4 regions of the Paenibacillus sp. SEL1 genome follow, and region 2 is predicted to be linked to each of the others. Evidence: riboswitches for the same ligand, from Rfam matches in the RefSeq annotation. Region 2 holds a riboswitch; each other region holds the start of a gene.
What was found. A riboswitch is a leader RNA that binds a small molecule or an ion and turns the genes downstream of it on or off. The one in region 2 is predicted to bind cobalamin.

Region 1 (7,349 bases), 220 kb from region 2:
GTCCGGGCTTAGCCGCTCCTTCTTTTACCAGACGGATCAACTCCAGCAACGCTGTCGGCGCATTACCAATGGCATAGATACCACCTTCGCCCGCCTGAATCGCTTTGCGCATGGAAATAATGGCGCGTGTCGTATTCAGTCTTTTCGCTTCTTCCATGACATCAGGGTCAGATATGTACACATGCACATCCCCGCCAAATTGACGGATACGATCCTTGCTCAGCCCCGCTTGAATCATCTGCACATCCGCCACTACCTGCTGTCCTGCACGAATAGCTGCAATCCCGGCTTCAATCGCCTTTGGATGAAACACCATGCTGCGGCCCAGCTCAAAATCAGCAGATGCATGAATGACACGCTGTACAACGGGATATTGCTCTGCTGTAAAAGGATGCTCTCCCAATTCTTCTGTGATCATCTCGAAGCTTTTGCCCTCAATTTCCTGCGGCTGCACCGTTAGCGGTTTGAATTCTGTTTTAAAATCCATCGTATCGACCACTCCCTTATGGAAAATTAGAAAATAGTTTAGGAAAATGACAATTCATTGCTACAAAATCATAGATACCTCTAAAAAACACCTGTTTTAAGATGACTATATTTTAAATACATGCCAGAAGTCGTTCCTGATTAACTGGACTCGCAAGGGCAAGACTCAACTCAAATTGAAGTTTTCTCTTTTGCTGTGCGCAGTGCGTTAATGACTCCGTCGAAATGATCAAATACTGTGCCAAATTCCACTTCCGGCCTGGAAATCAAAAGTACGTGAATCCCCAGCTCCAATGCAGATTGAACCTTTTCATCCACTGCTCCCGTGCGTCCGCTTTCCTTGGTGACCATCACGGTCGTGCCATAGTGCTTGTACAATGCTTCGTTCATCTCGCGGGAAAAGGGTCCCTGCATGGCAATAATATTCTTTTGCTCCATGCCCAGTTCGCCGCATTTCTCCATATTGTCTAGGCGCGGCAGCATGCGTGCAACCAGACGAATCTCCGGGTCTCCGAGTAAATGCTTGGTGAACGTGCCGAGCGTCTTACTACCTGTCGTAAGCATGACAGAGCCTTTGAGTTGCTTCGCTTCTAATGCGGCCTCTTCATAGGAAGACACGATGTGGAGCAATGGATGATTGTCATACATCAGTCCCGCCCGCTCGTAGCGAATATAAGGAACTCCGGACTCGCGAGCGGCTGTCATTGCATTCGCATGTGCTTCTTCTGCAAAAGGATGACTGGCATCAACAACCGCCTGTATTCCCTGCTCCCGAATCATTGCAGTCATTTCATCGGCTGTCATTCGCCCTGTACGTACGTCCAGCCCTGCTTCGGACAAGCTGGCTGCCGCGCTTTCGGTTACGACCGAGGTCAATACGTTGAAGCCATTGTCACGGATTTGCAGCGCCAATTCCCGAGCATCGCTCGTTCCACATAGCATGAATATCATGAGCCCTTCACCTGCCCGCTTCCATTCACTACAGATGGCGTATGTGAATGCTCGTGATGGTGAGCATGGTCATGCTCATGAGTGTGATCGTGGCTGTGTGTATGGTGATCATGATGATCGTGCTCATGTGCATGATGATGGTGATGATGCTCATGATCGTGATGGTGGTCATGGTCGTGGTGATGATGGTGGTGCTCCTGCGCCTCCAGACGGAACTGGCAGTTATCACAATTGGCCGTAACCTTGCCGAACAAGCCTTCCTTAGCTCGCTCTAGCACCAGTTCAATCAGTTGAGGATGGAAACCAAAATATCCTCCCATTTCCACTTGTAATGTAGGGTGAGCCTCGGCAAATTCCTGGGTCATTTCTCCGATGCGCTTAATCAGCACACCCGTGAACAGAAAATAGGGAAGCACGATAATCTTTTTGGCCCCCAGTCGTACACAACGCTCCAATCCATCGGGAAAAGAAGGCTGCGTCACACCGATAAAGCTGCTCTCTACCCACGTATAAGAAAGCTGCTCCCACAGCATACGGGTGATTTTGAAAAAGTCACTGTTCGCATCTGGATCGCTACTTCCGCGTCCTAACACAAGTACCGCCGTTTCTTCGTCGGATACCTCGGCAAATGCCTCTACAGCGCTATTCATTCCCGCTGGAACTGCAACCGGACGGGCCTCTTTCAAGCGGCTTTGCAGAATGCTGACGATTTTCTCGTGAACGCCAATCGGGCGTCCATATACAAATTCCACCTGCGGATATTTTGCTTTTGCCCGATCAATAGCCATCGGAATATCAATTTTGGCATGTACCGCTGCGAACAAGATAATCGGAATGAGAACGACACGCGTCGCACCTTTCTCCACACATGTTTGCATCCCATCAGCAATGCTGGGACGTGCCAACTCCAAGAAACAGGTTTCCACGCACATATCCGGTACCCGGTCTGCCACTGCCTGTGCAAATTCCAGCAGTTCCTGGTTCCCCTCCGGGTCCCGACTTCCATGTCCAACTAACAATATTGCATCCACTGCTGTTTTTTCCTCCTCTTTAATAGGGATAGCCTGCATGACGCCCTATTTTATATATATGCTTGTATCCAGTTCATCAGGCCTTCAGTCCATTAATCACCACAAACCGCATTCACTTCTACCGTTGCTGGTGCATCTTCATGCCGGAAACCCGCAACGACACCTACACGTTTAAAAAATTTATGAAAACGCTCATTCGGATGCCCTTTTTCCTTATATTCAGCGATGACGTTCTCCACAATGTCAGTAATTTGATCACCCGGAATCCCTTCCGCTACGGGCTGAGCGGCATGAGCATTGCGACCGAATTTTTTGCCACCAAGGAAGAGGTCGTATCCTCCCTTGCGATAGACGATGCCGATATCCTCCAGCACCGCTCCATAGCAGGCCATACCGCATCCGTTCAAAGCAATGCTCGTTTCCTTGGGTGCCTGTAATCCGCCAAGTACAACCTGTAGATGCTCAGCCACAGGCACAGCGTCATCCTTCTCCATATTGCAGAAGTCGCACGCCTTCACCTTAAACACATCGCCAATCGGCATGACAATGAATCGTTCATCCCGCAGCCGTCCGACCAGTTCCTCGGGGTCTGCACACGGTACGCGCAGCACGATCTGATGATCTGGCGTGTATTCCAGCTCGCCGTCATCACCCGCTACCTCGGCGAGCAGCGCCATCTGGCGAGCGGTGAACTTCTTGTTTCCCACACCCGGGGAAACGCCCACCTCAAATAGCGCAGGCTTGCCAAAGCCGCCTGTCGCCATCCCGGCCGGGGCCCCCGCTCCGGCCACCGCTGACGTTCCGGCGGTGCTCTCGGCGGTAGGCGCTTGCCCGCTCCAGCGAGCGTTGGCTGCGCCGGGCAACTTGCCGCCGACAGCGAGGCGGCTTAGTGCCTCTGCCGCCAGCGATGCCGGGGTTGCTGCGCCGGTTTGCACAGCGGTCGTTGCCTGCACGGCAGCCATCGCTTGCGGGCGTGCCTGCGTCGCAACCGCAGCGCCGCTCGCGGAGGGTCCAGCGGGCGTAGTCGGGGCTGCGCCTGCCTGCGGTGCAGCCTCTTGTGCGCCCAGCGACCACGGCTCCGCTTCCGTGCGGAGCCGCTGATGCGGCTTGAGCGCTTGCTCGGTCGCATCCAGCGTGTATTTGCGCTGATATCCGCGCGGAGTCACGATCAAGCCGTCATACACCGTTGTCGAGGAATTGCCGATGATTACAGTTGTCAGCATCCCGATGTCATGATTCAGCATATCTTCCAGCGTCGTTACAATAACTTGCTGACGTTCACGATAAGCACTTTTCACCAACCCAACTGGAGTTTGCGGATCGCGGTAACGCAGCAAAATGGACTGCGTCTCCACAATCTGGCGGGTACGCCGACCACTGCGCGGGTTGTATAATGCAATCACAAAATCGGCCGAAGCCGCTGCTTCTACACGCTTCACAATCGTTTCCCATGGGGTCAGATGATCACTCAGACTGATCGTGCAAGCATCATGCATCACTGGCGCCCCCAACAGTGAAGCACAGGACTGAATAGCCGAGATCCCCGGCACGACTTCTACCTCAACCCCGTCCTCGCGTCGCCAGCCTTTTTGCATCAGCACTTCGTACACCAGCCCTGCCATACCATAGACTCCTGCATCTCCACTGGAAATGACAGCTACCTTCTTGCCCATCTCTGCTTGGCGAACCGCCTCCTGCGCACGGCTCACTTCCTCTGTCATCCCTGTGCGTACAATCTCCTGTCCGTTCAACAACGGACGGATCAAATCAACGTAGGTATTGTAGCCGATAATGACCTCACTTTCGGCCAGCGCATCCAGCGCCCGTTTTGTGATATGTTCCATATCTCCTGGTCCAAATCCAATCACCAGCAATTTTCCTAATGGGCTCATCGTGCTCCTCCTATTCACCCTTTTCAGGGTAGCTATCCTATCTATTTCAATGATTTATGCACATCGTGTAACTCAAAAAACCCCATCCTGCCCGGATGGGGTTTCTATGTACGTATCTCTCATCAGACGAAAAAACAGCGTAAGAAGACACTATTTGTCTTCCTCCAGCCTGCCGTTGTTTTCCACCTGTCTGTTTACGCTTCAAACGCTGCTGCACGTTCATATCCACGCAAACCTCTAACCAACATGGAAAAAGCAACGTGTGCCTGATTTCCTGATTTCGTACACCCATCCTCTCCGCGAAGGTTAACGGTGCATACAGATCAAGGTAGGTCTCCTGGCTTGGCATCAACAGATTCTTTCGTCTTCCCCGTTTTTCACGAGTGACCATTTAAAAAAATCCTCTTCCTTACAGTGGCGGGACCGCTCGGGATTTGCACCCGATTCCCTGTTACCCTTTGCTCAACCGCAAAGGCACCTTGTCTGTCCGCTATTTGATTATGGGTCTTATCATAACCTTGCCTCAATCAGTTGTGCAAGCACGAAAAACGCTTTATTTCAAGTTCTCTGCTTTATTTTTTAACATATGTAGCAATTCGTCCGGGTCCGCAGAGATACTTAATAACGCTGGATGCTCAGCCCCGGTAAACCCTTCTTGCACGCTATGACGCACCATTTCTACTAACGGGTCAAAATATCCATTCACATTCAGCAGCCCAATCGGCTTGCGATGAATGCCGATTTGCGCCCAGCACAATACCTCGAACAGCTCCTCAAAGGTTCCCAAGCCACCCGGAAGGGCAATAAACGCATCGGCCATCTCGCTCATTGCCGCTTTACGCTCATGCATGCTTGCTACCTCAATGAACTCGGTAACTCCCTGATGAATGATCTCTGCATCAAATAACAGGGTGGGCATAATGCCAGTGACCTGACCGTCACCCGCCAGTATTCCATCCGCCACCTCTCCCATCAGCCCCCTACTGGAGCCACCGTAGATCAGACGGATATGATGGCGAGCCATGGCTTCTCCCAGCTTGCCTGCCGCTTCAACATATACCGATGAATGTCCAGGTCTGGACCCGGCAAATACACAAATAGAATTCATTAACGTCTCAGCTCCTGTCCTAAGTATCATGCATCGAAACTTATTCATTATATTAGCTAAATATTTTCGCTATAACAAAAATCTTTGTCGATGCATGTCCAACAAAAAAAAAGATAAAGACCTCGCAGGCCCTTATCTTTATTTTACGCTTTATCCAAAAATATAAGTTCATTTTTAGCATACTATATTTATAATTTCTATCTCATTTCCATCTCATTTCAATGACCATTCATGATCTTCAGACCACAGCCATGCACCGAATCGTTATGCTCAAAATATTTGCCCAGCTCCACCATCATCGCGCCCATGCGTTCTTCGGTTGGAAACACGACTCGATCAATCCCTTCTTCCACAATGGACTGTGCAGTCACCTTCCCTACTGATACAGCAATCACATCCTCACGGAAAGCTTCCAGTAAATCCTCGATTCGATTTTGCTCTCTCGCATATTGGGCTAAAAATCGAATTTGCGGGCCACTCGTGAACGTAACGGCATCAACATTACGATGGATAACATCCTCCAGTAACGCCTGCAATTTTGCTTCCTCAGGTGGGATATGCTTATAAGGAAGTACCTGGCGGGTCACTGCCCCCTGCTCGTCCAGCCACTTTACCAACCGTGGGGCTGGATCGCCATGCAGTTGCAACAATACTTCCTTCCCCTTCAAATCGTATGGGGCGAAAGCTCCTGTCAATCCGATCAAACTTCCGTCCTCGTCTCGTACTGCTGGCGTAAAGCCACGCTTTTTGAGTCCATTGACCGTCTTGTAGCCCCGCGCTGCAATGTTGGAAGATTGCAGCAGCTCCATAATCTGCTCAGCCACGCCCATATCCTCTGCCATATCGAACAGGGCATCCAGCCCCATACCTGTCGTGAAGATGTACCAGTCTGGAGGGTGCTTCACCCACGATACAACAGCGTTGCGCAGCTCGATATCATCCAGAAAAACGGTACCCTGGGCCGGGCGCTGTACTGGCTCACCCCCCATCTTCACAACTAGCAGCGCCATTTCTTCTGCTTTACGGGGACCCGCAAGAGCGACTCTCTTGCCTGCCATGCGTTGTGCCATTCTGTTGCCTCCCTTGTAGATGTCGTATTTCTTTCTACCAAGTATACAATCAGAGGGGTAAAAGACAAATAAGAATTACTTTTCCGATGAATACAGTAATCTTATAAGTGGCCGTGTTCTGTTCTGCCTCCATGCTGGCTTTCTTTCTGACTACTGCTATCCTGCTCTCCGTTAGATGCCCTATCATCTCCGCCTTTCCCTTTAGATTTGGGTCGGAGCAACATCCATAGCAACAAAGGCATGATAACAAAAAAAATGATCATCACCGCGGTCCACTCCCGGCTGAACTCATAAATTTGCACAATGTTGGAGAACAGCATAAACGAACAGACATAGCCTAACAAACCTACGGGCCAAACCATCAGGCTCCCCCAGGCTTGGGCAAACATCCGTTTTACCGCCAAACTGGTAACGTACAGATCAACCCCAATCTTCGTAAGAAAGGTCGGTACGGTCAGTACTGCCACGAACAAGTCGAACCGATCCAGAAAGTCCGTTAGCTGTAATTGACGCACCAGTTCATACGCTGGATAAAACAGCCGTGACAAGATAGGAACACCAATAACCAACTCGGATAGCAGCACCAGCATGGTCAGAAAAGCGGTTCCGAGCAAATGCCCAAACCACGCACTACGCCCATTATAGCTCTTCCCAGAAATCACAAAGGGGACTATCATAATATCGGCCATATAACCCAGCATGCGCCAACTCCCCTTGATTACTCCCTCTACTTCTGGATGTAAGTAGGGTCTCAGCATCGAAAAATCCATATTACGCCCAAAAAAAAGCGGCATGGTCAACAGCGTCACAA
Region 2 (7,349 bases):
AAAGATAGCCGGAGAGAGGACGTATGCCTCTTTTCCGGCTTTTTGGCATGGAGTTATCCAGATAGTAGATACCCTTGCCGTGTGGGGACATATAGATAAAGCTTCGGGATGAAATGGGTAGCTCTAATTTGGTGCGTTTTCCAGTTTATGCGCTAGAAGAATTTGCTAGAGTGGTAGGAAGGGGCATGGTATAATCCAAATTATGGATTTTGAATAGTGGTGGATGTTTTCGGACCACGGTGCAGCTTCCCGAAAGGGGGTGAAGCCGATGGTCAACCTTGTGTCGTGCTACGATGTGTTGCGTTGGATGGTTACGTTACTAAGCCTGGTGTTTAGTATTCGTAAACTTTATCGCTGGCTACGTCGGAAATTTCGGACAAGCGAAAACCCACCGCGTAATTAGGTTAGGCGCCTAACGGTGGGTTTCGTTTGCATTAACATTTAGTTGTGCAGCGCGCCGTGGTGGTGATCCACAGCCTTTCAAGTCCTAAGAGTCTTTGCCGTTGGCGCGGCGAAGGCTCTTTTTAGTATACGGACACGGTGGTTTACTCTATACCTAATTTTAGCACGTTCATTTCGTGCACGCAATGAATAGCCATTACCTTCATTCTCGCCATATTGTTCAAATTTAAATTATTGTGCAGCCTTTATTGACAAGCCTGTGACAACAAAATAAGATCGTAATGGAAAGAAATAAAGGAAGAAAACAGGTGTGAGCCGGACGACTCTATGTACGGGGTTTTGTTGAGACCATGTGGATAGTTGTTGAGCGTGTTCACTTAAAAGGGAAGTTCGGTTGATTCCGACACGGGCCCGCCACTGTATACAGGCATCAGCAGGATACTGCTGGAGCTTTCAGAACAGCCACTGGAACTGTGAAGAACCGGGAAGGCCTGAAAGATACGCTTGGAGTCAGGAGACCTGCCTGTTTTGACATCACTGTCAGACCCACGGGATGCTGGGGAGGTGGTTAGGCGTGCTGCATACGGAATGTCTGAAACCGATCTGATCCCTTCTATGTTTTTGGAGTTGGCTTCGAGGTGTGTTTTGACATTTTATAATGAAAGCATTTCTGACTGCTGATCAAGTGGTCTGGAATGCTTTTTTCGCCTTTTGCGTTAGGTTTATATGATTTTACAAGATAGAGGGGGATTCATCGAATGATTAGCAATCGTAGCAGGCGCTCATGGTTGATATGTACAGGGGTGATGCTGTTACTGGCAGTTATGGCTCTTTCGGGATGTACTAGCAATAAGACGTCGAATAGCTCCGGCAAAGATGAGAACGCGTCAGCACAACAAACAGCGACAGGTAAAAAGCTGGTAATGGCGTATACATGGAAACCGTCAGGTGTTGACCCGCACGGAGATAATAGCTGGGATGTGATGCGATCCGGTGCAGGTGAGACACTGGTACGTTTGAATGAAAAGCTGGAGCCTGTGGCTTGGCTGGCAAAGGAGTGGAAGCAGGATAGTCCTACAGTTTGGACGTTCAGCTTGCAGGATAAAGTCACTTTTCATAATGGAAAGAGTATGGATGCAGCAAGTGTAAAAGCATCTTTGCTACGCTCTATCGAGAAAAGCCATCTGGCGAAGGATTTACTGAATGTGAAGTCCATTGATGTAAGCGGCCCGCTGGCCTTAAAGATCACGACAAACCAGCCGAATGCGGCGTTGGTGTCCAATCTAGCTGATCCATCGACGATTGTACTGGATGTGACATCGATGAAAGATGAGCAGAGTTACCCAGCGATGACAGGCGCCTTTAAAATCAAAGCGTTCAACAAGGACCAATCCTTGATCGTAGAGCGTTATGACGGATATTGGGGCGAGAAGGCACGATTGGCTGAAGCGACGATGAAGTTCATTACGGACGGGAATTCGCGCCTGATGGCGCTGCAATCCGGCGAGGTGGATGTAGCGACGGATATTCCGGTTGATAACGCAGAGGTACTGAAAAAGAACGACAAGCTACAGGTGCTGTCGGCTCCCTCCTTGCGCACCCATATGCTCGTGTATAATATGGAATCCCCAGTATTCAAGGATGCGGCGAACCGTAAGGTGGTGGACAGCCTGATTCCACGCACATCGATTGTGAGCGCCGTCATGAGGGGCTTCGGTACGGAAGCAAGCAGTCCGTTCCCGAGCATTCTTCCCTTCGGTAAAGTTGAGCGTAAAGCGCTGGACGGAACGGCGGATCAGCTGTTAACGAAGGATGGCTGGCAGAAGGACGCCCAAGGGACATGGACTAAGCAAGGCAAGCCGTTCGAGGTTACGCTGCTGACTTTTCCTCAGCGTCCAGAGCTCTCTGTTATGGCTGAGGTCATCCAAAGCCAATTGCTGAAAGAGGGAATCCAGGTCAAGATTCGCAAGGTGGAAAATATCGACGAGGCGTTGACCAAAAACGATTGGGATTTTGCTATGTACAGTATGCTTACTGCTCATACAGGAGAGCCACAATATTTTATGGACATGTTTTATTCTTCGCAAAGCGAAGCCAATGTAAGCCGTTATAGTTCCAAACCGCTGCAGAGTATTCTTAACAGCTTGAAGCTGGCGAAGGATACAGCGCAGCGTAATGCTGTGACACTACAAGCGCTGGATATCATCAATACGGATTTGCCACAGTCCTTCATTGTGCATCCTGACAATGTGTTTGGTGTGAAAAAAGGGGTAGAGGGTTTTACACCCCATCCGATCGAGTATTACTACATTACAGCGCAATCCGATATTGCGGAATAACGAGCGGCGTATCCTATGATTCGTTTTATACTGGAACGTGTGGCGCAGCTGCTCATCATTGTATTTGTTGTATCCACGCTGACTTTTGTACTGATGCGGCTGGCTCCTGGAGACCCTGCTACCATTTTGCTCACCGCGCATAATGTCCCTGCCTCTGAGGAGGCGTTGACGACGCTACGGCAGGAACTAGGCTTAAACGAACCGTTTCATATTCAATATGTGAACTGGCTGCGGGATGTGTTCACAGGGCATTGGGGCACCTCGTATGTATCCAAGGAATCCGTGCTAGCCGAACTGTGGAACAGACTGCCTGCTACTGTGGAGCTAGCTGCTGCGGGCTTTGCCGTCATGACGGTGCTTACGCTGGGGTTGGGGCTGGCTGCCTCTCTAAAAATTAGCGGCCCATTGGATCGTCTGGGCAGGCTATTCGCCCTGCTGGGATCGTCGATCCCCTCTTTTTGGCTTGGTTTTCTGTTGATCTATCTATTCTCCGTTCGCTTGGGCTGGCTCCCATCCATGGGAAGGGAGGATTGGACACATTTAGTGCTCCCAGCGCTGACTCTTGGCGCAGGTTTGGGAGCTGTGCAAGCCCGTGTACTACGCGCTCAAATGCTGGAGCTGGGTGACCGGAATTTTGTGAAAGCAGCGAAGGCTCGAGGCTTTTCCCGTATGCATATCCTGTTTTTTGAGATATTTAAGCATGCGGTTCTGCCTATAATTACACTGCTAGGTACCAATCTATCATTTATGCTGGCAGGTAATGTCATCGTAGAGACCATTTTTTCATGGCCGGGGTTGGGCAAGTACTTTATAGATGCAATTACACAGCGAGATTATCCGGTGATTCAGGGGTATGTTATTTTCGCCGTATTTTTAATTGTAGGAGTTCAGTGTTTGGTGGATGTGGTCCAGACGGCGATAGATCCGAGGCTGCGTTTGCGTTAAGGGGGAAGCTGAAAATGAAAAAGATACGGCTTTCCTTTCAAGGGAGCTTGCTGGCAGGAGGCGTACTGTTTGGTCTGATCGTGCTGCTTGGGTTATTAGCTCCATGGGTCGCTCCTCATGATCCTCTTCAAGTGGATCTTTTGAACCGTCTGGCACCACCCAGTCGGAAATATCCTTTCGGTACGGATCATCTGGGTCGGGATGTAATGTCAAGGCTAATTTACGGGATTCGGATGAGCGTGCTAATCGCATGTGCAATTACTGTAGCTACGTTATGCTTCAGTCTGCCTATAGGGTTGCTCATTGGTTATGTGCGCGGACGCGTGGATCAGCTGATCATGCGGGGAATCGACGGCGTACTGGCTTTTCCTGATATTATTTTAACGGTGGCAATTGTGGGCATTTTGGGTCCAGGTTTTGTTAACATGACCCTTGCGATTATTGCGGTACGGTGGGCGGTCTATGTCCGGTATATCCGTAGTCTGGTTCAAAAAGCCTGTCAGGAGGACTACGTTCGATATGCCCGTTTATCCGGCAATTCACACGTACGTATACTGAGCCGTTATGTATTGCCACAAGCGTTGCCGCAGTTGTTGGTTTATGCGGTATGGGATATCGGACGCGTGGTGCTGATGATCGCTGGGCTGTCCTTTCTTGGATTGGGTGTACAGCCGCCTAAGCCAGAGTGGGGCGTGATGCTGCATGATGCAACCTCGTATTTTCAGGTGGCCCCGCATGTCATGATTTTCCCGGGCTTGGCGATTATGCTGTTCGTACTTGCCTGCCAGCTTTTGGGCGACCGCTTTTCGGAAAAGGGGGCGGACAAATAGTGGAGGATCAAACAGCCCTTGGGTGCAAGGATACGATAGAACAAGTGGCAGGGCGAAGACCGTTGTTACACGTGGAACATTTGGAAATCTGCCGCACAGGCGTAGGAGCAAGCGGAAGCGGGGGCAAACTACTGCTGCGTGATGTGAGCTTTTCCATATATTCAGGGGAGATTGTGGCCCTGACCGGACCGAGTGGATGCGGCAAGAGCCTGACCGCACACGCAATCGCAGGCATGCTGGAACCAGGTATTAATGTTACGCAAGGGCGTATCTATTATAACGGGGAAGACATCCTCCCGTTCCAGGAACGGCGCTGGCAAAGGCTGCGCCGAGAGGATATTGCCCTGCTCATTCAACAGTCGCTGAGCGGGTTGAACCCGATCCGGACTGTCCGCGCCCAGCTGATGGATACGCTTAGACTGCACGGGCGGCGTCGGATGCCGCATGACCAGATGGAGCCGGGGCACGCTGATGCTGTCGCATCCCACACTGCACCGCAGCAAGTCCACCCACTGGGCGTGCTGCCACGGATGGGGCAGATGCTGAGCCGTGCCACGGAGATAGCCAGAGGAGGCGCTACTCCAGTGCGGGAGGCCTATTTGCGCTCTCTGCTCCGCAAGGTTGGATTTGCAAATCCTGAGCATATTTTGTCGTCATATCCTTTTGAACTAAGCGGAGGCATGTGTCAAAGGGTGCTGCTGGCTGCAATGTTAAGCTCCGGTCCGAGCCTCTTTATTGCCGACGAGCCTACTACGGCGTTGGATGTTATCAACCGCGACAAGATTCTGGCATTGTTGCAACAATTGAGAGAAGACTTTGATCTCACCATATTGTTGATTTCACATGATCGCCAGGGTATGAGCCGCATAGCAGATCGAGTGTTGGAGATGGGTCCGGAAGGAAGGATGAACCAGTGATGCTGGAATTGAAGAATGTGACCAAAGCATACCCTGTCCGCAAACGGAGAAAAGGTTGGTTCAGCACGCAAGATAGCGAGCAGGCCGTGAAGAAGGTGAGTCTGGAGTTACAACAGGGGGAATGTCTCGGACTGGTTGGAGAAAGTGGAAGTGGCAAAAGCACGTTGGCACAATGTATTCTAGGGCTGGAGTCGTTGACCTCAGGAGAGATTTGGCTGGATGACCAGCCCATTCACACCGGAAGGGTGAAGGATATCCATCTGTACAAACGAATCCAACTGGTCGCACAGGATTCGTCTTCCTCGCTCCATCCTCGCATGACCATACGAGATATTTTGGAGGAGCCAATCCACAACTATTTTCCCGGACGAAAAACGCAAGCACTCGATATTTGCCAGTCTTTACTGGAATCTGTGGGGCTGGACACGGAATGTCTGGAAAAATACCCAACACAACTAAGTGGCGGGCAAAAACAGCGGGTATGTATTGCCCGAGCGTTGGCGGTGGAGCCGGATATTATCTTGTTCGATGAATCGATCGCCAATCTGGATACGACAACGCAGTCTTCTGTACTGGACATGCTCAAAAGAATGCAGATGGAACGTCAGTTGTCCTACCTATTCATCACTCACGATCTCCAATCTACTCGTCAGTTTTGTGACCGCGTTGCCGTTATGGTTCAGGGGGAGATCGTGGAAATATTTAAGGAATGGGATGAAGACTTGTTACAGCATGAGTACACGCGTGCTCTGTTTCAAACGTTGGCGAATTAAGCCATAAATTTAATATTCTACAAATTTAAAAATAAATAAGAGGACGGCTTGTCGAATGTTGTTGACAAAATAGAACGTGGTACCTATTCTAAATATGATTATGATAATCATTATCACATATATAGAAAAGGGGAAATACATTGATGTCCGTTCGACACCGCAAGACTGCCACCCTTATGTTGGTGGCGCTCCTCTTATTATCCGTTGTTTTGGGCTGCGCGAAGCAGGAGAACACGCCTGCATCCACCTCAACTGACGGAGCTGCCAATGAAAAGTCGATCACGCTATCGTGGCCGCGTGACATTGGTACGATGAATCCTCACGTATATAATCCTTCCCAACTTTTTGCACAATCTATGATTTATGAGCCGTTAGTCAGCTACAAGCAAGGAGGTAAGCTGGAGCCTGCTTTGGCTGAATCCTGGACTATATCCAAGGACGGCAAAATATATACGTTTAAGCTACGCAAAGGTGTGAAATTTTCGGATGGAACGCTATTTAATGCGGGCATTGTCAAAAAGAACTTTGACGCTATTATGAAAAATGAGAAGACGCACAGCTGGCTTGGTATAGTAGGCGTTCTCGACAAAACTGAAGCTGTAGATGACAGCACCTTCCGAATGACACTCAAAGAACCATACTACCCAGTGCTTCAGGATTTGTCTGTCGTTCGCCCGTTCCGTTTTCTGGGTGAAGCGGGGTTCCCGGATGATGGAGATACGTCCAAAGGAATCAAGAAACCTGTAGGTACAGGACCTTGGATGCTGGATGAATACAAGCAAGATGAATATGCAACCTTTAAGCGTAATCCAAATTATTGGGGCACTGCACCAAAGGTGGATAAAATTACGGTAAAAATCATTCCCGATGGCGAAACCCGTGTAATGGCCTTTGAAAAAGGCGATCTGGATCTGATTTATGGAGAGGGTGTCATTAGTCTGGATGCTTTCAAACAGCTTCGCGACACGAATCAGTATGTTACCACGCTGTCCGAGCCTGTTGGTACAAGAAGCCTGTTACTCAACTCATCCAATCCCAAGCTGGCAGACCTTCGGGTACGTCTGGCACTCCAGCATGGCTTTAACAAGCAGGCAATGGTGGAAGGTGTAACCTCGGGGCTGGAGGAAACAGCGGACACGGTTT
Region 3 (7,349 bases), 1.7 Mb from region 2:
ATTATGTCTCCTATGATGGAACCACGTCTGCGAGAGCTTCATTTTGGCGAGTGGGATGGAAAAACGTATGACATGCTCAAGGATGTGTCGTTGTATCGCGCTTGGATTGATGAGCCGCAACGGATAACCCCTCCTGGAGGAGAGTCTTGGACAGATTTTGTGAATCGTTTGCGGAAATTTCTTGACTCTCTGTATGAATGGCGTGTTGCTATGGAAGTTCGACCCATGGATTTGACTGCTGGGCCGCTCTCTGTTTTGGTCGTTACGCATGGTGGCGTAATTCGTCAGTTAGCTTGTATGCTGATACCGGGCCATGATTTTTGGAGTCTGAATCCGAAGCCGGGAGAAGCATTTAGGATTCAATTGAGGCTGGCAGGACCGCACAATTACATAGCGGAAATGCTCCCTCGTTAGGTTAGGCACCAGTGGATAAAGAGGCTGTTTGGGTTGTAAGCCGCCTCATTTTAACCTATAATCATCAAGTAAAAGAACGGCTTGACTACCACTACATCAAATATCCAGCAGACGAGGTCGGCGCGGTGTGATGAAACTATGGTTTCCCTTGCCTGCGCTGTTAAAAGGGAAGTCGGTGTAAGTCCGGCGCGGTCCCGCCACTGTAAATGGAAACATGCCCGTTAGTCCTGCTTTATGTGCTACTAAGCATATGAAGGAATTTCAGGACATGCATCTTACCATAAGTCAGGATACCTGCCCGTCCGCCTGTCACCATAATCCTTCGAGGAAAGGATGACGTGTTCGCAGTGACTGTCCGTGCGGAAAGAAGCTGCCGCCTGCGCACGATCTGCGCTAACGTGACCCCTGTGTCCTGATATAAGGATGCGGGGGTTTTTTGATAGGAAAAGAAGGCTGGATTTAGAAGATATCTGATGATGCTCAAGTAACGCTCTTAACGATTTTTTTATGAAGGGGTGCATATCATGGCAGGAAAAAAAATAAAGGTTTGGACAACAGGTCTATTGGTTCTGATTTTGGCAGTTGTGCTGAGTGCATGTGGCGCTAATGGAAAAAATGCTGAAAATAAAGAGAATCAGACTTCTGCACAGCAGCCAGGAAAGACCGTAACCGCACAAGAGCCTCCGGGCAAAACAGTTTACCCACTCACAGTTAAGGATGCAACAGGACAGGAATTTACATTCAAAAAAGCGCCGGATAAAATCGTTTCCGTCTCCCCGGCAGAAACCGAGGCGCTGTTCGCCATCGGGCTGGATAAGGAAATAGTTGGCGTCTCCGACTACTCTGATTACCCGGAAGCAGCTACGAAAAAGCCTAAAGTAGGCGGTATTATGAAACCGAACGAAGAGGCGATCATTGCTGCTAACCCGGAAGTCGTTTTTGCAGGGATATCACTTAGTGAACAGGCTACGACCAAGCTGCGCGACATGGGAATTATGATTTTTAAAACGGAACCGAAGACAGTTGAAGATGTCATAGCTAACATCGAATTGTATGGAAAAATCACCGATCATCAGAAAGATGCGAGAGCGGTGACTGACAAGATGAGAGCAGATGTAGCGGAAGTGAAAGAAGGAGTTAAAAATATCGGTAAAGGGCAGAAGCTGCGGGTATACGTCGAGTTTTCACCAGGCTGGACAGTTGGTAAAGGTGAGTTTATGGACGAGCTGATTACTTTGGCGGGCGGCGAAAATGTAGGTGCCACGCAGAAGGGGTGGTACCAAATTAGTGAGGAAAATATTATTGCTGCGAACCCTGACGTGATTTTGTACAGCAAAAGTGTCAAGGACGACAAAACTGGCCAAACGCTCGGCGAAATCATTAAAGCTCGCAGTGGATGGGATCAAATATCGGCTGTTCGCCACAACCGGGTGTTTGCCGTGGATGATAATTTGATCAGTCGTCCGGGTCCACGCGTAACGGAAGGTCTCAAGGAAGTGGCCAAGGGCGTGTATCCTGAAATTTTCAAATGAACCGTAAACTGATCGGCTTTGGAGGGACAGGTCTTGTCTTGCTGTTGCTGACGCTGCTGCTCTGTCTTGGCATCGGCTCGGCCAAGCTTCCGGTCAGCCAGATCACGGGCATTCTGGTTAACCACCTTCCGTGGTTAGGCGATACATTTACACCGGATTGGAATACATCCTCAGAGCAGATTATTTTGAAGGTCAGATTGCCACGAGTGTTACTAGGAATGTTGGTAGGAGCAGCGCTGGCGCTGGCGGGAGCCGGATTTCAGGGTGTGCTGCGTAATCCTTTGGCTGATCCGTATACACTGGGGGTATCCTCGGGGGCTTCGGTAGGAGCGGCAGTACTGATCTATTGGGGCCTTCAATTTTCATTTGTTGGCATATGGACGCTGCCGCTAGTGGCATTTACGACCGGAATGCTGACGCTGTGGATGGTGCTGACGTTGGCACGGGAAGGTGGAAAAATTCCGACACAAAGTCTCATTTTGTCGGGTGTAGTGATGCAATCCTTTCTGGGAGCGGTTGTTTCCTTTCTGACAGCCATGTCGAAGGAGACGGTCAATGAAATATTGTACTGGACGATGGGAAGTCTTAGCCTGCGCGGTTGGTCATATACAGGAATCCTTTTACCTTATGTGGTCATAGGACTGGTATTTCTATGGAACCGGGCACGTGTACTGAATATTTTGGCTTTGGGTGAACGTCAGGCGGCTCACATGGGAGTTCATGTAGATGCGACGAAGCTATCTGTTCTGATCATTTCCACGCTGCTGACAGCTGCCGCTGTCTCGGTATGTGGAGTGATTGGCTTTGTGGGACTTGTTGTACCGCATATCATTCGTCTGGTGACAGGTCCTGATTACCGGATGATTGTTCCATTATCTGCGCTCGGTGGAGCCATTTTTATGGCTTGGGCGGATACGGCGGCTCGCACGTTGTTAGCCCCCACGGAAATTCCTCTGGGCGTGATGACGGCCTTTGTTGGGGCACCGTTCTTCGCATATCTCCTGTACCGGAACAAGAAGCTGCGCAGGGGGGAACTGCTGTGACAGAACAAAGTGAATCACAGAAGGTGCGGGATCGGGCATTAGAGGTAGCGGGTCTGACACGTGCCTATGGAGAGTTCCATGCGTTAAAGAATATAAGCTGGAGCGTCGACGAAGGAACTTGGTGGGGGATTATTGGTCCGAACGGAAGTGGAAAATCGACCTTGCTGCATCTGCTTTCGGGTGTAGATCAGCCAACTTCGGGAAACGTTCATATCTATGGCAAAAAGGTCGGTAGCTACAGCAGAAAGGAGCTTTCCCGACTCATAGCCGTACTCCAACAGGAAGGGCTTCCTCCAGTGGGATACACCGTCAGGGAAGTCGTAGAAATGGGACGTTTTCCTCATCAGGACTGGTTAGGCAGGGAAAAGGGTGTTGATGTGGAGGCGATCACGAATCGCGTGCTGGAGCGATTGGGTCTTACCACGTTGGCGGACAGAGCATTGGACCGCTTGAGTGGGGGACAGCGACAGCGTGTAGCTTTGGCAAAAGTAATGGTACAGGAGCCACGAATATTGCTGCTGGACGAGCCTACGACCTATCTGGACTTGCGCTATCAGCTTGAATTTATGGAACTGTTGGCAGATTGGCGCCAAGAAACGGGTGTGACGATCATTGCGGTCTTGCATGATCTTAACTTGACAGCCCAATTTTGCGAAGATTTGCTTGTACTCAAGGATGGAATGGTTGAAGGATTGGGAGCTTCATCGAAGTTATTAACCGAGGATCGGATTCGACGAGTATACGGTGTTGAGCCTGTGATGCTTCCGCATCCTGATAGCGGTGTGCCGCAGCTCTTGCTGCGCAGAAGTGCTTCGGATACAGCAGATTAAATAAACGATGAAACACACTTAAAAAGAGCAGGGAGTGGAAGGTATGAACAACAAGCTGCGTCAGCTGATCGATAGCATTGCCCAGCCGGATGGGGGGGCGGCCTCGGCAGCTTCAGCCTATTTGGACCAATTAACGAAGCCACCGGGAAGTCTTGGAAAGTTGGAAAGTGTGGCCATTCAGCTAGCAGGAATTACAGGAGTGGACAAGCCTGAATTTGATCGTAAAACGGTTATGGTCATGGCTGCGGATCACGGGGTGTGTGAAGAGGGAGTCAGTGCCTTTCCGGCTGAGGTTACACAGCAAATGCTGTATAACATGCTGTCAGGTGGCGCGGCAATTAATGTGCTGGCACGCCATGCGGGCGCAGATGTCAAGGTGGTAGATGTTGGCGTGAATGCGGATGTCGCTCACGCGAATCTGGTGGACCGTAAGGTACGCATGGGTACTTCGAATATAGCTAAAGGGCCAGCAATGCTGCGTACGGAAGCGGAACAGGCGGTTTTGGCCGGAGCTGAAGCCGTAGCAGAAGCGGTCAAAGGTGGCACACGGCTATTCGTTACCGGAGAACTGGGCATCGGGAATACGACAGCCAGCGCTGCGGTCGTATGTGCTCTTACCGGGCTAGAGCCGGAAGTTATCGTAGGCCGGGGAACGGGTGTAGATATGGCTGGACTTACCCGTAAAATATCGGTTGTCTGCCGCGCATTGGAGGTGAACCAGCCAGATGCAAATGATGCGCTCGACGTGCTCACTAAGGTCGGCGGTCTGGAGATTGCCGCCTTGGCAGGAGTCATCCTCGGCGCAGCCGCACATCGCTGTCCAGTCGTGTTGGACGGCTTTATTTCAGGCGCAGCCGCCCTTGCAGCGCGTGCACTTGCGCCTGCTAGCGCTGCGTACATGCTCGCTTCGCACGCCTCGGACGAGCGCGGACACGCGGCGGTGCTCCGCGAGCTCAAGCTGGAGCCCATGCTTCATTTGGACATGCGGCTCGGGGAGGGCACAGGCGGTGCGCTTAGCTTGCACCTGATTGATGCGGCGTGCCGCATCATGCGCGAAATGGCGACCTTTGCCAATGCAGGCGTATCGGACGGTCAGGGAGCCGCGCAGCGATGAAAGCGCTCGTGACCGGCGGGGCACGCAGCGGGAAAAGCGACTTTGCCGAGCGATTATGCATGTCGCGCGCTTCGCGCGCCTGCTACATTGCAACGGCGCAAGCCTATGACATGGAGATGAAGGAGCGCATCGCCCTTCATCGGGTCCAGCGCGAGTCTGCTGGGTACGACTGGCAGACGCTGGAGGAAGCTCAGGCGCTGCCTGAGCTGCTGCGACGGCTTGGCGGTGATCAAGCGTCGCAGCCCGCGCCTATGGTGCTAGTCGACTGCCTGACCCTGTGGCTGTCGAACGTGCTGCTGGCCGCAGGCGAGGACGGCGAGGCTGCGGCCAGAGCTGCCATTAATGAACTGACGGCAGCTGTGGAGCAGTATCCAGGGCAGCTCGTCATCGTAACCAACGAGGTTGGTGACGGTATTGTGCCCGAATATCCGCTGGGTCGGCTGTATCGGGATTTGAGTGGGGTTATGAATCAGCGGATTGCCCGTCTTTGTGATGAAGTATTTTTGGTGACGGCGGGCATTCCCGTAGAACTCAAACAGTTGGAATATAAGCTATGAGCCGCGAACGTCAGGCTGTTGCGGCGGCTTTTCAATTTTTAACGCGTCTTCCGGTGAAGGCGGAAATAGATTTTTCCCCGGATTTGCTTAAACGCAGTGCAAGTTATTATCCGCTGGTGGGAGTGGTTATTGGCATCATTGTCTGGGGCTTTGCGGCGCTTACTTCTATGGTGTTGCCGCCGTTGCCGTGTGCGATTCTTACGCTTGTTGTCTGGGTTTGGTTGACGGGCGGATTGCATTTGGACGGGTGGATGGATGCGGCTGATGCCTTATTCAGCTACCGATCCCGTGAGCGGATGCTGGAGATTATGAAGGATAGCCGTGTAGGAGCAATGGGCGTTATTGCTTGTGTGCTGCTACTTATGCTCAAGGCTTCTTTGCTGTATACGGTGCTGGTTGAACGGAATGTGTCTGGCTTGCTGCTGCTTCCGATGGTTTGGAGCCGTTGGTTTATGGTACATGCAATGAAACGCTGGCCTAAAGCCCGTAATGATGATGGGCTGGCTGCGCGTTTTGCTGATATGAGTGGTGGCCGCGTAGGGTTGGCCGTATTCTGGGCAGTATTAGTGACCCTGAGTGCTGCCGTAGGACAATATCTTCTGGCAGGTTTGGCTACAGCAACAAGGGGGACTGGGAATCTGTCATTGGCAGGATCATACTTACAGACGTTCCTTTCATATTCTGAGAGCCTTCCAATCTCGCTAGGTTTTGTGTTGCTTCCGGTCTTGGCTTACGGTGTTGGAACCTTCACGGCAAACCGTATTAACCGCCGCTTGGGTGGACTTACAGGAGATATATACGGAACTTTAAACGAATTGCTGGAGGCTGTTTTATTGTTGTTTATTGTCATTTTGTACGGGTTGTGACCAGATTTGAAATGAATTCGTTAAAGGGGAAGAGGCAATTGTCAACTTTCGAACCGTCCTGCACGAACCCGGCAGCCGTATTAATGCTTCAAGGAACAGCGTCGGATGTGGGCAAAAGCGTGGTGACGACTGCGCTTTGCCGTATTTTTACGCAGGACGGATATCGTCCCGCACCGTTTAAGTCGCAAAATATGGCATTAAACTCTTATGTTACCGAGGACGGCAAGGAAATAGGACGCGCTCAGGGGGTGCAGGCTGAGGCCTGCGGTATTGAGGCCACAACTGACATGAATCCGATTCTGATTAAGCCGGTCAAAGATATGCACTCACAAATTGTTGTACACGGTGTACCTTATGCCTATATGAGCGCCTCCGATTACCGGAAGGATTTTTTGCCAAAAGCCAAACAGACCGTTATGGATGCTCTGAATCGGTTGCGTGATACCTATGATATTGTCCTTATGGAAGGGGCAGGCAGCCCGGCAGAGATTAATTTGAAGGACCGCGATATCGTAAATATGAATCTGGCAGGTTGGGCGGATGCTCCAGTGTTGCTTATTTCAGATATCGACCGGGGCGGAGTTTTTGCCTCTCTCGTAGGAACTATCGAATTACTGGAACCCCATGAAGTACAGCGTATCCGCGGATTTATCATTAACAAATTCAGAGGCGATCTGTCTCTGCTTCAACCAGGATTAGACTGGCTGGAAGAACGGACAGGCATTCCTGTACTCGGTGTATTGCCCTATCTGCCAGACATTCGCATTGAAGCAGAGGATTCGGTAGTACTGGATAAGAAGCCCAAACAATCTGCAAAGGATAAAGAACTGGATATTGCGGTGATACGATATCCGCGGATTTCCAATTTTACCGACACGGATGCTCTGGCCGCAGAGCCGGATGTGAGCGTTCGTTATGTCACTGAAGCTGGACAGTTGGGCGTACCAGACGCCATTATCTTACCGGGGACCAAAGACACTATTGGAGACCTGC
Region 4 (7,349 bases), 200 kb from region 2:
CGGAATCCTCTGTAGCATTAGCGCCCAAAGTAAAATGAGCTAGCCGCACTTCCCCGCTCAACAACAGGTATACATCACGTGTGCCAGAGACTGAATGTACCGCTTCCGCGAGCGTAGCCCATGCTTGCGCCCCTCCTGTATTGCCCACATTCACACGTGCCACAGCTTCGCTGTCCGGCGCGTCCAAACGCAGCTCAATTGTGGCATAAGCTTAATTAAGATGATAAAAAGTTTATTTATGAAAGCGTTTTAATATATCATAGCTAAAAAGGGATACCCCGGCAACAATACCGAAAACATCCTATACTGGTTGAAAGAGAGACCGCAGCATAAAGACAAAAAAAGTTGTATTTTACCTTCAATATACAAAGCTAAAAATAATATTTTTTGGTATAATCAGGATATATCATGGAAGGAGGAAGCTCTAATGAAAAATACTGGAATGACACGGCCTCTAGATCAATTGGGCCGGATTGTACTTCCTAAGGAAATGCGGACCACAATGGATATCAATATCGGTGATTCACTTGAATTTTTCGTAGATGAAGAAGGGTTTGTACTAAGAAAATACACCGGTGTCTCCTGCAAATTTTGCGGCGCGGTGGATCATTTAACTTATTTTCGCGACAGCTTTATTTGCGCAGAGTGCATCCAGGTATTAAAGACCGATGAAAACGTGCATGCCACAAGCACCGATGCTATCCAGGCTCAAGAAGATTCTAAGCCGACCCGAACCAACACAACCTGGCAACCCAAGCAATCTAGAGTGCAGCAAGGTGAAATGGTAAAAAAGCTACGCAAGCTGATTCAGGAACACCCGAACCTGCCACAAAAAGTATATGCCGAAATGCTAGATATTTCCCAAGGCCGGGTGTCCCAGTTGAAAAAGCTACTCTAAACCTTCTCAAAACAATATCCCAAGATCATATACTATGTACTCGCAAGCCTATCATTTTCATCGCAACTACGATGGCCAGATATAGAGTAAGGTGCATATCCGTGGATGTGTCCCTTACTCTGTATCTGGCTTTTTTATGCTGCCCGCCCCTACCAATGTGACAATAGTCACATACTCTCAATGTATACGTATATACAATATATAGATCGAAACAATTGGTTAACACAAGATATCATCAATATGTTGTTTTTGTGAAAAATATATATATTTTACTATATGGAGGGTTTTACGATGAAGGTGCTGGAGGAACATCAATTATACGACATCGGCGAACGGGTCATTGGGGCACAAGATCTGGACATGCTGCGGGAGAATGCAAATTTGAATGGAGAATCGTTCAGCGGCAAAATGAGCAAGCTTGGGTCCGAGTATGCCAAATGGTATGCGCGCCTGCGGGTACTTCCGCCTGAACTGACGAACGCGATTGACCACGGGTATGTATATGTTCACGATTTGGACCAATATGCACTCGGAACTACAAATTGTATCTTTATTCCTTTTGGTCGTTTACTGCGAGACGGCTTCAATACAGGCAACGGCTCTGTGCGCACACCGCAAACGATTATGTCTGCTATGGCACTTGTCGCCATCATATTCCAGTCTCAGCAAAACAGCCAATTCGGAGGTGTCTCTGCCAATAAAATCGATTGGGACCTTGCCCCATACGTTGCCCGGTCCTTCCGCAAGCATCTGCGCAAGGGACTTCGGCTGTTCGAGGAAGAGGTAGAATCCAGTCTGTCTGACGACGAACTACATATGGCCAATCCCCATTTGCAAGAAGTCTGCCCTCGTTCATACGCATTCGCACGCGAAGAAACGCAGACGGAAACCCGGCAGGCTGCTGAATCGCTCATTCATAACCTGAACACCATGAGCAGTCGGGCGGGGGGACAGATTCCATTCACTTCACTGAATTACGGAATGTGCACGTCTGCTGAGGGACGGCTTGTTACTCAATCGCTGCTGGAGGCCACTATTCGCGGCTTGGGCAGCGGGGAAACTCCTATTTTTCCACAACATATTTTCCAATGTAAAGAGGGAATCAACCAGGCAGAAGGCGACATCAATTATGATTTGTTCTTACGGGCGGTAGAATGCTCTAGCAGACGGATGTATCCCAATTTTGTGAATGTGGATGCCACCTTCAACCTGCCTTTTTACCGTGCTGATGATCCAGATACCATTATAGCGACAATGGGTTGCCGTACCCGCACCATTTCTGACCGTTTCGGTAGAAACCGGCAGAGTGGCAAGGGGAATCTCTCCTTCAATACCATTAATCTGGTGCGGCTTGGCATTGAATATGGTATTTGCACAGGCAAACGCCTGACACCTGACCGTGATCGCTTTGATGCGAGACTAGAAGAAGTTATGCGCATTGCGGTAGATGGCCTAATTCATCGCTATCAAATCCAGACCAGCCAACCGGCCAAAGCCTCGGACTTTATGATGCGCGAAGGGGTATGGGAAGGTGGAGAACAACTGGCACCAGATGATAAGGTGGGAGGCGTACTAAAACACGGTACGCTTTCGATCGGGTTCATCGGGCTGGCTGAGTGCATGAAGGCACTATACGGGAAACACCACGGGGAGGATGATTTTGTATACCGCGAGGCACAGCGAATCATCACTTCCATGCGCGTGTATTGCGATCGAATGAGTGAATATCACAATTTAAATATTACATTGTTCGCTACGCCTGCCGAAGGTCTGTCGGGCAAGTTCACATTGCTGGATCAACGTGATTTCGGGATTATTCCTGAGGTAAATGATCGAGAATATTACACCAATTCTTTTCATATTCCCGTGTATTACACGCTCCCGGCTGCTCGTAAAATCAGCTTGGAAGCTCCGTTCCATAACCTATGCAACGCTGGTGCGATTTCATACATTGAGCTGGACGGTAATGCGCGGAATAACCCGGATGCGTTTCTTAAAATTGTTCAGTATGCGCTGCATCAGAACATCGGCTATTTCTCCATCAACCATCCGGTGGATCGTTGTACGGAATGTGGTTATGAAGGGATTATCGGGACAAGCTGCCCCCAATGTGGCACAGATGAGGAGCACACACACTTTCAGCGCTTACGTCGGGTAACCGGATATCTGACAGGAGATTATACCGTTCGCTTTAATGCCGCAAAACAGGCAGAAGTTCGAGACCGGGTGAAACATAAGTGAATTTGTGTGGCTACATTCCGGAATCTCTGAACGAAGGATACGGCCTGCGCACCGTTGTGTTCATTAGCGGTTGCCGTCATGCCTGTCCTGGATGCTTTAATCCAGAGTCATGGAGCTTCCGTGCAGGCGAGCCATTCACCCCCCAACGACAACAGGAGGTCATTCGTGACATCATGGAAAATCCGTTGTTGGATGGACTGACTCTCTGCGGGGGAGACCCGTTTTTCTCAGCAGCAGAATGCTCGCAATTTGTGCGTGACTTCCGCGAAGCCTGTCCCGACCGAACCGTGTGGGCTTACACTGGCTTTGTCTATGAAGATCTACTCACAGATCCGGAGCGACAGGAACTGGCACTTTTGTGCGATGTGATTGTGGACGGTCGTTTTGTAGAACAGCAAAAGGACCTGACCCTTCCCTTCCGGGGCAGTCGCAACCAGCGTCTGGTAGATGTAAAAGCCAGCATTCAGGCAGGTTATACCGTTTCATTGACATAAGGCGATGCTTACCCAGCAAGCAAGATGCTATATCTAATCTAAGACAAGCCCCCATCATGGGTAAGCTTGTCTTTTTTTCATATAGCTAACAGATTCCATTGGAGTTTCTATTGCGCATCCTGTAAGTTTCACTTATGATGGTGAACAAGTATACGAGTGCATAATTATTCGTCATACCTTAACCGCATAGCTTGGAGATAGGTGTCTGTTCTATTCAGATCAGGCTTAAAAGGGAAGCCGGTGCAAATCCGGCACGGTCCCGCCACTGTAAACGGGGAACTTTCAGCTGTTCATATATCCACTGGTCCACAGACCGGGAAGGAGTGCTGAGCGTCATGATCCGTAAGTCAGGAGACCTGCCTATTTTAACAACATCGCAAGTACCTACGGAAGATAGGGAGGTGTTAAGAGCAGTCGCCGTATTTTTGATTTTTTAATCACGGAGGCATTCTTTCCCCTACTTATTTTTAACCTTGGGGGGAAGAATGCCTTTTTTGGTACGTAAAAATAAAACAGCTACCCACTAGGAGGAAAAGTACATGTCCATTATTGAATGGCCTGAATTGTCCGGCTTAATTAGCAGTAATCTGGGATATCCGCGTATCGGCGAAAACCGGGAATGGAAGAAAGCACTGGAACGCTTCTGGAACGGCAGCATTAACGAAAGCGAACTGCAGACGGAGATGAAAAAATTACGGTTGGAGCATCTGAGCAAGCAGCGTGACAAGGGGATTGATCGCATTCCTGTCGGAGACTTCTCCTATTACGATCACATGCTGGATACATCTGTGATGTTCGGTCTAGTACCTGAACGGTTCAACTATCGTCCCGCAGGTCCGATTCCTCTGTCCGTGTACTTCGGGATCGCTCGCGGTCAGAAGGGAGCAACCGCCAGTGAAATGACCAAATGGATGAATACCAATTATCACTACATCGTTCCTGAATTGGCGAATGCAGTTCCGGTGTTCACTGAAAATAAACCTTTACAGGCTTATCGTGAAGCAAAACAAGAACTAGGTATTGATGGGAAACCGGTCCTCATCGGCCCCTATTCATTCGTTACCCTTTCCAAAGGCTATGATCGTAAGGAGCTTGCCTCTATTATAAGAACCTTCCTGCCTTTATACACCCGTGTCCTGTCTGAACTAGCAGCAGAAGGTGTTCAGTGGGTCCAAATCGATGAACCTGTCCTGACCACCTCATTCCCAGTAGAGGATCTGGGCATTATCCAGGAAGTCTATGAAGCTTTGACCCAAGCTGCGCCCTCCTTAAATATAATGCTGCAAACCTACTTTGGCAGCCTAGATCATTATGAGCGTCTGTCCGTACTTCCAGTACAGGGGCTGGGTCTTGATTTTGTGTATGATGATGGCGAAAATCTTCAGCATATATTGCAGCATGGCTTTCCTAAAGGAAAAACGCTGGGCGCTGGTGTCATTGACGGACGCAATATATGGCGCAGCGACCTGAACGCTGTAGCTGCTCTGCTGGGTCAGTTAGCAGAACAGACCACTGCCGAGCAGCTTATCGTACAGCCATCATGCAGTCTGCTGCATGTGCCAGTCAGCCTGGAGGCAGAGCACAAGCTGGACAAGGAGCTGGTGCAAGCGCTGGCCTTTGCTGATGAAAAGCTAGAGGAAATCGCCATCCTGACGGCTGCACTTGGCAAACACGATCCATCCGCACTATCCAAGCTTGAGCAAAGTGCAGATGCGGTAGCCCGTTTCAACAGTTCAGCAGCACGCGTACAGACAGCTGCCGATCTGGCCGACCTGTTGGCCAAAGAGCCTCTGTCACGCAGCGTTCCTTTTGCCGAACGTCGTGAGATTCAGCAAAATAAGCTGAAGTTGCCTCCACTGCCTACGACGACCATTGGTAGCTTCCCGCAAACCGCCGAGATCCGCAAGGCCCGCCTGCACTATCGCAAAGGAGAATGGTCTGCCGAGCAATATCGAACGTTCATCCAACAGCAAATTAAGGAATGGATTGATATCCAAGAGGACATTGGCATTGATGTGCTTGTACATGGGGAATTTGAGCGGACCGACATGGTTGAATTTTTTGGCGAAAAGCTGAACGGCTTTGCTTTTACGCAAAACGGATGGGTGCAGTCCTACGGCTCCCGCTGTGTCAAACCACCGATTATATACGGAGACGTTTCCTTCGATCAGCCCATGACCGTGGAAGAAACGGCATTCGCCCAATCGTTAACCTCCAAGCCTGTTAAGGGAATGCTTACGGGTCCTGTGACCATTTTGAACTGGTCTTTCGAACGTAATGACATTCCACGTAGTCAAGTTGCTTTACAGTTGGCTCTGGCATTACGGGCAGAGGTAGAGGCACTGGAACAAGCGGGCATCGGCATGATTCAGGTCGATGAGCCTGCAATTCGTGAAGGGCTTCCGCTGAAAAAAGAACAGCAGCAAGCCTATCTGGATTGGGCGGTTCAAGCCTTCCTTGTGACCACGGCCACCGTTGAGCCAGCGACCCAAATCCATACGCATATGTGCTATTCCGAATTTCAGCATATGATTCAGTCCATCTCCGATATGGATGCCGACGTTATATCTATTGAAACCTCGCGAAGCCACGGAGAACTGATTGTCAGCTTTGAAGATCAGGTATACGACAAAGGCATCGGTCTGGGCGTGTACGATATCCACAGCCCGCGCATCCCCGATGTATCTGAAATGCTAAGCATGATCCAGCGTGCCCTGCGCGTACTGCCATCAGATTTGTTCTGGGTTAATCCGGATTGTGGTCTGAAAACCCGTACCAAAGAGGAATCTGTCGCCGCCTTGCGACAAATGGTACAAGCGGCTCAAGCAGCCCGGGCTGCATTGGCTGTATCCAACTAATTTTTTTATCGTATCCAATCGCGCCATCATTTTCGCCTTATCCTATTCCCCTTTCCGGCCCTTTTTGCTAAAAGCCAGGAAGGGGGATTTATTCTAGATCATATAATGTATATACGCCTTGAATATGCTCCATTTTCATCTGCTTCATATGTACGCCTAAGCCATGTTCTCGATCCCAGGAGCAACTAAAATTCAAATACAGTTCATCCTTTGCCGATGAGTCGGAAATCAGTATAGACATAAGCTGTATTCGATCCAACAATTGTTCCGGGCGCTCCACATAAGGCGCATATTCATCTGGGTCCTCTCCCCATGTACTGTAAGCATTCCGGTACTTTTCCACTATGCCAGCATAATGATGGTGTATGGACTCCAACACTTGAGGATGAATAGTTGACGAATATTCCATATACTGCTCCCATGTCTTTTTTTGCAACTGTGTAGGTTCTTCTATAGTCTGTGCCTGTTCTTCGGAGTCGGCTCCCACGATAAATTCGACTTCTACTTCCGAGGGCTGCCCGCAAAAATTAACATGTACTATACCACGCAGAACAATCTCCTCAGATACATCCCAAGACTCATCATCCTGTTCCAGTTCCATATACCAGTGTTTCCAATCCACCCTTACCACCTCTTCATAAAAAGTAATCTTTAACCCTATTGAATACTTTACAATCTATCATTTTAATGAATGAAATTAAAGCGGCAGCCTATTTGGGCTTCCAGCCAGATTTCGAGGAATTTCCAAATGAAACTACTTTTTTCTACAACATTCGCTATTCAATAAAGCCTTCAAGAAAGAAAATCTGCCCATTTCGGCACAAATATTTTATTATTAAAAATTTAGTACCTTGCATT

Region 1: another riboswitch for cobalamin. It lies ahead of cobJ (precorrin-3B C(17)-methyltransferase); the one in region 2 lies ahead of ACYCSE_RS08425 (ABC transporter substrate-binding protein).
Region 3: another riboswitch for cobalamin. It lies ahead of ACYCSE_RS15935 (ABC transporter substrate-binding protein); the one in region 2 lies ahead of ACYCSE_RS08425 (ABC transporter substrate-binding protein).
Region 4: another riboswitch for cobalamin. It lies ahead of metE (5-methyltetrahydropteroyltriglutamate--homocysteine S-methyltransferase); the one in region 2 lies ahead of ACYCSE_RS08425 (ABC transporter substrate-binding protein).

What each region holds. Positions count from the first base shown of each region.
Region 1 is NZ_CM137723.1:1,608,022-1,615,370, forward strand. It holds gene ACYCSE_RS07395 (precorrin-8X methylmutase) at 1-487, opposite strand, end outside; gene cobK (precorrin-6A reductase) at 658-1,437, opposite strand; gene ACYCSE_RS07405 (sirohydrochlorin chelatase) at 1,434-2,468, opposite strand; gene cobJ (precorrin-3B C(17)-methyltransferase) at 2,561-4,360, opposite strand; cobalamin riboswitch at 4,671-4,856, opposite strand; gene ACYCSE_RS07415 (LOG family protein) at 4,914-5,468, opposite strand; gene ACYCSE_RS07420 (uroporphyrinogen-III synthase) at 5,687-6,538, opposite strand; gene ACYCSE_RS07425 (GerAB/ArcD/ProY family transporter) at 6,640-7,349, opposite strand, start outside.
Region 2 is NZ_CM137723.1:1,831,055-1,838,403, reverse strand. It holds cobalamin riboswitch at 740-943, shown strand; gene ACYCSE_RS08425 (ABC transporter substrate-binding protein) at 1,161-2,741, shown strand; gene nikB (nickel ABC transporter permease) at 2,757-3,686, shown strand; gene ACYCSE_RS08415 (ABC transporter permease) at 3,701-4,516, shown strand; gene ACYCSE_RS08410 (ATP-binding cassette domain-containing protein) at 4,516-5,433, shown strand; gene ACYCSE_RS08405 (ABC transporter ATP-binding protein) at 5,430-6,206, shown strand; gene nikA (nickel ABC transporter substrate-binding protein) at 6,350-7,349, shown strand, end outside.
Region 3 is NZ_CM137723.1:3,491,587-3,498,935, forward strand. It holds gene ACYCSE_RS15930 (histidine phosphatase family protein) at 1-414, shown strand, start outside; cobalamin riboswitch at 537-730, shown strand; gene ACYCSE_RS15935 (ABC transporter substrate-binding protein) at 939-1,946, shown strand; gene ACYCSE_RS15940 (FecCD family ABC transporter permease) at 1,943-2,989, shown strand; gene ACYCSE_RS15945 (ABC transporter ATP-binding protein) at 2,986-3,819, shown strand; gene cobT (nicotinate-nucleotide--dimethylbenzimidazole phosphoribosyltransferase) at 3,863-4,933, shown strand; gene cobU (bifunctional adenosylcobinamide kinase/adenosylcobinamide-phosphate guanylyltransferase) at 4,930-5,490, shown strand; gene cobS (adenosylcobinamide-GDP ribazoletransferase) at 5,487-6,356, shown strand; gene ACYCSE_RS15965 (cobyric acid synthase) at 6,395-7,349, shown strand, end outside.
Region 4 is NZ_CM137723.1:1,635,122-1,642,470, forward strand. It holds gene ACYCSE_RS07525 (carbohydrate-binding protein) at 1-187, opposite strand, end outside; gene ACYCSE_RS07530 (AbrB/MazE/SpoVT family DNA-binding domain-containing protein) at 428-898, shown strand; gene ACYCSE_RS07535 (anaerobic ribonucleoside triphosphate reductase) at 1,190-3,139, shown strand; gene nrdG (anaerobic ribonucleoside-triphosphate reductase activating protein) at 3,136-3,633, shown strand; cobalamin riboswitch at 3,816-4,011, shown strand; gene metE (5-methyltetrahydropteroyltriglutamate--homocysteine S-methyltransferase) at 4,173-6,491, shown strand; gene ACYCSE_RS07550 (DUF6985 domain-containing protein) at 6,580-7,113, opposite strand.